Prosthecobacter debontii: one gene and its partner. The protein of the gene in region 1 binds, or shares a complex with, the protein of each later gene. Links are inferred from orthologs where the notes say so. Each region holds a gene or a part of one and is shown on either strand. Other genes may lie near its edges. The genes, in order: rplL and rplT.

Region 1 (3,300 bases):
GAACATCGCCTCCGGCTCCGGTGAAGCCGCCAAGAAGAAAGTGGCCAAGATCACCAAGGCCCAGCTTCTGGAAGCCACCAAAATGAAGATCGTGGACCTGAACACTCAGGACCTCGAGCGCGCCTCCCGCATCATGGCAGGCACCGCCCGCCAGATGGGCATCGACATCATCGACTAATTCAACCGCAGGAGAACGGAAGACCGCTCGCCAGCACTGCACACCACATGATAACACGAAGCAAAAGATACAAGAAAGCTGCCGAAATGGTTCCGGCAGGAAAGATCTTCTCACTCGAAGAAGCTGCCGAACTCGTGCGCAAATTCCCAGGCACGAAGTTCAACCAAACGGTGACTCTGTCCTTCCACATGGGTGTGGACCCGAAGAAGGGCGACCAGATGATCCGTGGCACTTGCCCGCTGCCTCATGGTTCTGGTAAAACGGTTCGCGTCGCCGTGTTCGCTGTCGGCGCAGCCGCTGAAGCCGCCAAGGCCGCCGGAGCTGAGTTGGTCGGTTTCGAAGATCTCATCGCCAAGGTGAAAGATGGTCAGATGGATTTCGATGTCGCCGTCGCCACCCCCGCTGCGATGAATGAAGTTCGTAAGCTCGGTAAGCAACTCGGACCTCGCGGTTTGATGCCTAACCCAAGAACAGGCACCGTGACCGACGACGTCGGTGGTGCTGTGAAGGCGGTGAAAGCCGGTCGTGTGGACTTCAAGCTGGATAAGAACGGCAACATCGCCGCCACCATCGGCAAAGTCGCTTTCGACGTCAGCGCCCTGGCTGAGAACGGCAATGCTTTGATCGACGCGATCGTCCGTGCTAAGCCTGCCACCGCTCGTGGTAAGTATGTGCACAGCATCACGCTGGCTGCGACGATGTCGCCCGCTCTGCGCATTGATGTCTCCAAGTATGTGAAACTGTAATCCCTGAGGAAGACAAGACACCTATGAAAGCTGAAAAGACACTCCTCATTGAAGACCTGCTGAGCCGGGTCAACTCCTCCCCGTTCCTCTTCGTCGTGGATTACACAGGTCTCACCGTGGACAAATTCGCTGAGCTGCGCAAGCGCTTGGCCCCCACCGGTGCTGAGATCCACGTCTTCAAAAACACTCTCGTGAAGAAGGCTGCTGAGCGCGCCGGTTATCCAGAGTCCCTTGCACCTTTCTTGACGGGCCAGAGCGCCTTCGTCACCGGTGCTCAGGACGTCTGCGCAGCTGCCAAGATCATGAAGAACTTCGCGGCTGAGTTCGAGAAGCCTAAGATCAAGGCTGGCGTCCTCGACGGCGCTCTTCTTGACGCGAACGGCATCAAGGCTCTGGCAGATCTGCCTTCCAAGGAAACCCTCCAGGCCCAGTTACTTGGCGTCCTTCAGGCACCTGCCTCCGCTCTGGTCCGCCTCCTCAACGAGCCTGCTGCCTCCCTGGCACGCGTGCTCAAGGCCAAGGCCGACGCCGCTGGCGAGTCCGCCGCTGCTTAATTCCCACCCCTTTGATCCGATGGCGGCTTCGGCCGCCTGAACATAACACCCAATGGTTCCTTGCCGGAGCGAAAGCTTTCTCTCTTAAACAACCTGGTGCTCCAGGAAACGGCGATACCGAAATACCCATATGGCAGACCTGACTAAAATCGTTGAAGAACTGAGCGGCCTTACCGTGCTGGAAGTCGCTGAACTCGTGAAATCCCTGGAAGACAAGTGGGGCGTGAGCGCCGCTGCTCCTATCGCTGCTGCTGCTCCTGCAGCTGGTGGTGCTGCTCCTGCAGCCGCTGCTGAAGAGAAGACTGAGTTCGACGTCGTCCTGGTTGACGGTGGCGCAAACAAGATCGCCGTGATTAAAGAAGTCCGCGGCGTTGTCGCTGGCCTCGGCCTTGCTGAAGCGAAGAAGCTCGTTGAGAGCGCTCCGCAGAAAGTCAAGGAAGGCGCTAAGAAAGAGGAAGCTGAAGAGATCAAGAAGAAGCTCGAAGCTGCCGGCGCTAAAGTGGAGATCAAGTAACCTCCCATCCTTTCCCGAGTGCCGTCCCCTGGATGGCACTCGGCTGAAGGGAGACTTCCCAAAGACCCTCCTTTCTGAAAATATCCCAATCTCGCATGCCCCGCCCTCTGGTCCGCATCTCTCTGACACTCCGAAGCGTATGCTTGGGAAAAGAGGGAGCCACGCTGGAAGCGGGCTTCGTATCATCTATTTCACCGCCTGAACGGGGACCCGCGTCCGCGTTCTGGTTTCGTCATTTTCACGCTGAGGGACTCAGTGATCCGGCTGGCTGCCGGGTCGTGTGATCCTCAGTGCCGCAGGTTTCACCGCCTGCACCCAGCCACCGCCGTTGCCACCCCGCCGTCTCCCTCACCCTGTATATGTCCCAGCGCACCAACTTTGGCAAAATCCACGAAGTCTCCGAGCCGCCGAATCTGATCGAGATTCAGCTCCGCTCGTATGAGGAGTTCCTGCAGAAGAACATCCTCCCCTCCAAGCGCAAGGAAGTCGGCCTTCAAGCGGTGTTCAAGGAAGTTTTCCCCATCGAGAGCTATGATGCTAAGATGACGCTCGATTTCGTGCTGTATGAAATCGGCGAGCCGAAGCTTTCCTCCCTGGAAGCCATCCGTGAGGCAGAGACCTACAGTGCCCCTCTTTACGTCACTTTTGAACTGCGTGACGAAGCCGGTGCTAAGCAGGAGCGCGTTTACATGGGCGAAGTGCCCCTGATGACCGACCGCGGCACCTTCGTGATCAATGGCGCTGAACGTGTGGTGGTCAGCCAGCTCCATCGTTCCCCTGGCATCTGTTTCGAAAGCAGCCAGCACCTTAATGGCCGCTGGCTCTATGGCTTCCGCATCATCCCTGACCGCGGCACCTGGTTGGAAGTCCAGTTTGACACCAACGACCTCCTTTACGTTTATCTCGACCGCCGTCGTCGCCGTCGGAAGTTCCTGGCCACCACGCTCCTGCGTGTCATCGGCTACTCCACGGACGAGGAGATCCTCAAGCTGTTCTACAACATCGAGGACATGAAGCTGAAGGAGAACCTTCCTGAGGAAGAAATCTCCGCCAAGCTGCTGTTCAAGGACATCCTGGACGGTGAACTCATCGTGGCCCGCGCCTATGAGCCTCTCACCGCCGGTGTTGTCCGTCAGCTAATCCAGCTCGGTCACAAGACCGTGAAGGTAATCACCGCCTCCCAAGACGACCTCATCGTCACCTCTCTGCGCAAAGATCCTGCCAAGGATGAAGACGAGGCCCTCAAAGAAATTTACCGCCGTCTGCGCCCAGGTGATCCTCCAACGATCCCGAACGCTCGCGCTCTGG
Region 2 (3,220 bases), on another replicon or contig:
TTCCTCAATATCATCCGGGGCTGGCCACGCGAACTCCAGCCACCCGTGGATGACATCGACCGCCTGTGGAACCCCGTGGAAGAATCTCAAGTCAGCCGCATGACCCGCTGCTCTGCGGTCGGGGGGCCAGATTCTCTGCGTGCCCAGATCCAATCTCTGCTGGACGACACGGAGGCGGATGAACTGATCGTCACCGCGCACATCTATGATCAGCAGGCCCGGCTGCGTTCGTTTGAAATCGCCGCTGAGGTTTTCAAAAGCCTGCAAGGCACCACTCCCTCTTTCACACCTAACGATTCGTTCAACCAATAAACTCACCTCTTATGGAATACAGACAACTCGGCGGTTCAGGCTTTAAAGTCCCAGCCCTCACTTTTGGCACCGGCACCTTCGGTGGAGGCACGGAATTCTTCAAAGAATGGGGTTCCTCTGATGTCGCAGAAGCCTCCCATCTCATCGACATCTGCCTGGAACACGGCCTCAACATGTTTGACAGTGCCGACATCTACTCCGCCGGCCTTGCCGAGGAAATTCTCGGTCAAGCCATCAAAGGCCGCCGGGATCAGGTGCTCATCTCCACCAAAGGCACCTTCCGTTTTGGTGACGGGCCTAACAATGTGGGTTCCTCCCGCTGGCACCTCATCCGCTCTGTGGAAGGTAGTCTCAAGCGCCTGGGCACGGATTACATCGATCTTTATCAGCTTCACGGCTTCGATGCCATGACCCCCGTGGAAGAAGTGATGAACACCCTAGACGACCTCGTCCGCGCAGGGAAAATCCGCTACATTGGGGCCTCGAACTTCTCCGGCTGGCACCTCATGAAGGCTCAAGCTTACGCCGATAAGTTTGGCCTGTCCCGCTATGTCGCGCATCAGGCCTACTACTCCCTCATCGGCCGCGATTATGAATGGGACCTCATGCCCTTGGGCCTGGATCAGAAAGTCGGTGCCGTCGTCTGGAGCCCCCTCGGTTGGGGACGCCTCACGGGCAAGCTCCGCCGCAACCAGCCCCGTCCCGAAACCAGCCGCCTGAACCACAAGCTCAGCACCGAAAACGGTCCTCAAGTTTCCGACGAGTATCTCTACAAGGTCGTGGACGCTCTCGATGAAGTGGCCGCTGAAACCGGAAAAACGGTGCCGCAGGTTGCCCTTAACTGGCTGCTCCAGCGCCCGACGGTCTCCTCTGTCATCATCGGTGCCCGCACCGAAGAACAACTCCGCCAAAACCTCGGCTCTGTCGGCTGGAACCTCACCCAGGAGCAGGTGGCTAAACTCGATGCCGCCAGCAGTGTGCCCAAGACCTACCCGTATTGGCACCAATCCGGTTTCGGCGAGCGCAATCCGTTCCCAACAGCGGCTTAATGGTTCTTCGACATCCTCCTCATTTCACCACCGGAGTGAGGAGGATGGCCTCAGAATGCCACCCAAATACAAAACAGCCGAGGTTCACACCTCGGCTGCTTCATTTAAAAGAGGGTCTTTAGAACCGCTCCGTCTTAGTTCTTGGCCAACTCAGCGGTCTTCTTCTCGAAGGCAGCTTTGGCTTGGTTCGCGATGGCGGCGAAGGCGGCTTCGTCCTTGATGGCAAGGTCGGACAGCACTTTGCGGTCGATCGTGATGCCAGCATACTTCAGGCCTTCGATCAGGCGGCTGTAAGTGATGCCCAGCGGACGGGCGGCGACGTTGATACGCTGCACCCAGAGGTTACGAAAGGCGCGCTTACGCACCTTGCGGTCACGGTAGGAATACGTCATCGCCTTGCGGACGGCGTCCTTGGCGTAACGGAAGTGGGTGGAACGGAATCCGCGGAAGCCTTTGGCTTTCGCGAGTGTGCGCTTCCGGCGTTTGCGGCTAGCGGGGGCGTTGGTGGCTCTTGGCATTGTCTATTTCTCCGAACAGGCTGTTGTTTAAATTCGATGACCGGCCTCACCTGATCGTAGGCTTCGGGCGAGGAAGCCAGACCGGAACATCGTGATCCCCGGCAGGGGGATCGTGGGGCTTAACCGCGATGTGAGAAAGGCATGTTTGCCTTCACTGCGGCTGCGTCCACTTCTGCCACAAGGGCGACTTTACCGAGATTGCGTTTCCGCTTGCGGCTCTTATTCTGCAAGATGTGGCGCTTGCCCTGTTTACGGCGAAGCACCTTACCGGATGCAGTAATTTTGAACCGTTTGGAGACGGCTTTTCTCGTTTTGGCTAGACCAGCGTTTTTGGACATAGGGGCCGCGAAGGTGCAGTGAAATGGCTAAACGGCAAGGTTTTTTTAACAGGAAACGTGGCAAAATTCAGCTCAGATGGCCCAAAGTTCGGCATTCAGGTTGCTTGTTCCCACGCCACCTTCTACGTTTCCGGCCCTTTTCCCGACCTCATGCTCCTCACCACGAAAGCCTATGCCCGTGCCGGTTTGGTTGGCAATCCCTCCGACGGCTACTTTGGCAAGACGATCTCCTTCATCATCCGCAATTATTGCGCGGAGATCACGCTGTATGAGACACCGGAGCTGAAAATCGAGCCCAATCAGCGGGATCACTCGGTCTTCGGCAGCATCGAGGAACTGGCCCGGGACGTGCGACAGCACGGTTACTACGGTGGCATCCGCCTTCTTAAGGCGAGCGTGAAACGCTTCTTTGAATACTGCCGGAAGGAAAACCTGCCCCTGCATGGGCGAAACTTCACCCTGCGCTACACCAGCAACATCCCGCCCCAAGTGGGCATGGCGGGCAGTAGCGCCATCATCACGGCCTGTTGGCGGGCTCTGATGCAGTTTTACCAGGTGGAGATTCCCACCTACCTGCTCCCCAGCTTAGTGCTCAGTGTTGAGAATGATGAACTCGGTATCCCGGCTGGTCTCCAGGATCGCGTGATCCAGGCTTATGAGGGAGTCGTGTTCATGGATTTCAACCGAGCCTCCATTGAGAAACGTGGCTATGGCATCTATGAGGAGCTAGATCCCTCTCTTTTGCCCCCTGTCTTTGTGGCTTACACCACCAAACTGAGTGAGGGCACCGAAGTCTTTCACAATGACATCCGCGGTCGCTGGAACCGAGGGGATCGGGAAATCGTCAGCGCGATGTATCAGTGGGCCAACCTCGCCCAGCGCGTGCGCGACATGCTGCTGGAGAAACGCGGGCATGAGATCGGTCCTCTGCTCAATGAGAACTTCGACCTGCGCCGCCGCCTGTATAAGCTCAGTCAGGGGAACATTGACATGGTCGAAGCAG

Evidence for each region.
Region 2: rplL (region 1) and rplT share a complex: the UniProt entries of both Escherichia coli proteins name them as parts of the 50S ribosomal subunit. The link is inferred for Prosthecobacter debontii from one-to-one orthologs.

Annotation. Positions count from the first base shown.
Region 1 is NZ_FUYE01000006.1:348,947-352,246, forward strand. What follows is about bases 315-3,300. They hold rplL (50S ribosomal protein L7/L12), read left to right. Parts: upstream 315-1,608; coding sequence 1,609-1,992; downstream 1,993-3,300. Other genes in these bases: rplA (50S ribosomal protein L1), read left to right, coding at 315-924; rplJ (50S ribosomal protein L10), read left to right, coding at 948-1,478; rpoB (DNA-directed RNA polymerase subunit beta), read left to right, coding at 2,352-3,300. Outside these bases: rplK (50S ribosomal protein L11), read left to right, coding at 1-178; more of rplA, read left to right, coding at 226-314. UniProt on the Escherichia coli protein: The binding site for several of the GTPase factors involved in protein synthesis (IF-2, EF-Tu, EF-G and RF3). Is thus essential for accurate translation.
Region 2 is NZ_FUYE01000021.1:15,692-18,911, reverse strand. The notes cover bases 188-3,093. They hold rplT (50S ribosomal protein L20), read right to left. Parts: upstream 1,880-3,093; coding sequence 1,496-1,879; downstream 188-1,495. Other genes in these bases: B5D61_RS22225 (mevalonate kinase family protein), read left to right, coding at 2,368-3,093; rpmI (50S ribosomal protein L35), read right to left, coding at 1,999-2,217; B5D61_RS22240 (aldo/keto reductase), read left to right, coding at 324-1,361; B5D61_RS22245 (LLM class flavin-dependent oxidoreductase), read left to right, coding at 188-312. Also shown: more of B5D61_RS22245, read left to right, coding at 1-187; more of B5D61_RS22225, read left to right, coding at 3,094-3,220. UniProt on the Escherichia coli protein: One of the primary rRNA binding proteins, it binds close to the 5'-end of the 23S rRNA. It is important during the early stages of 50S assembly.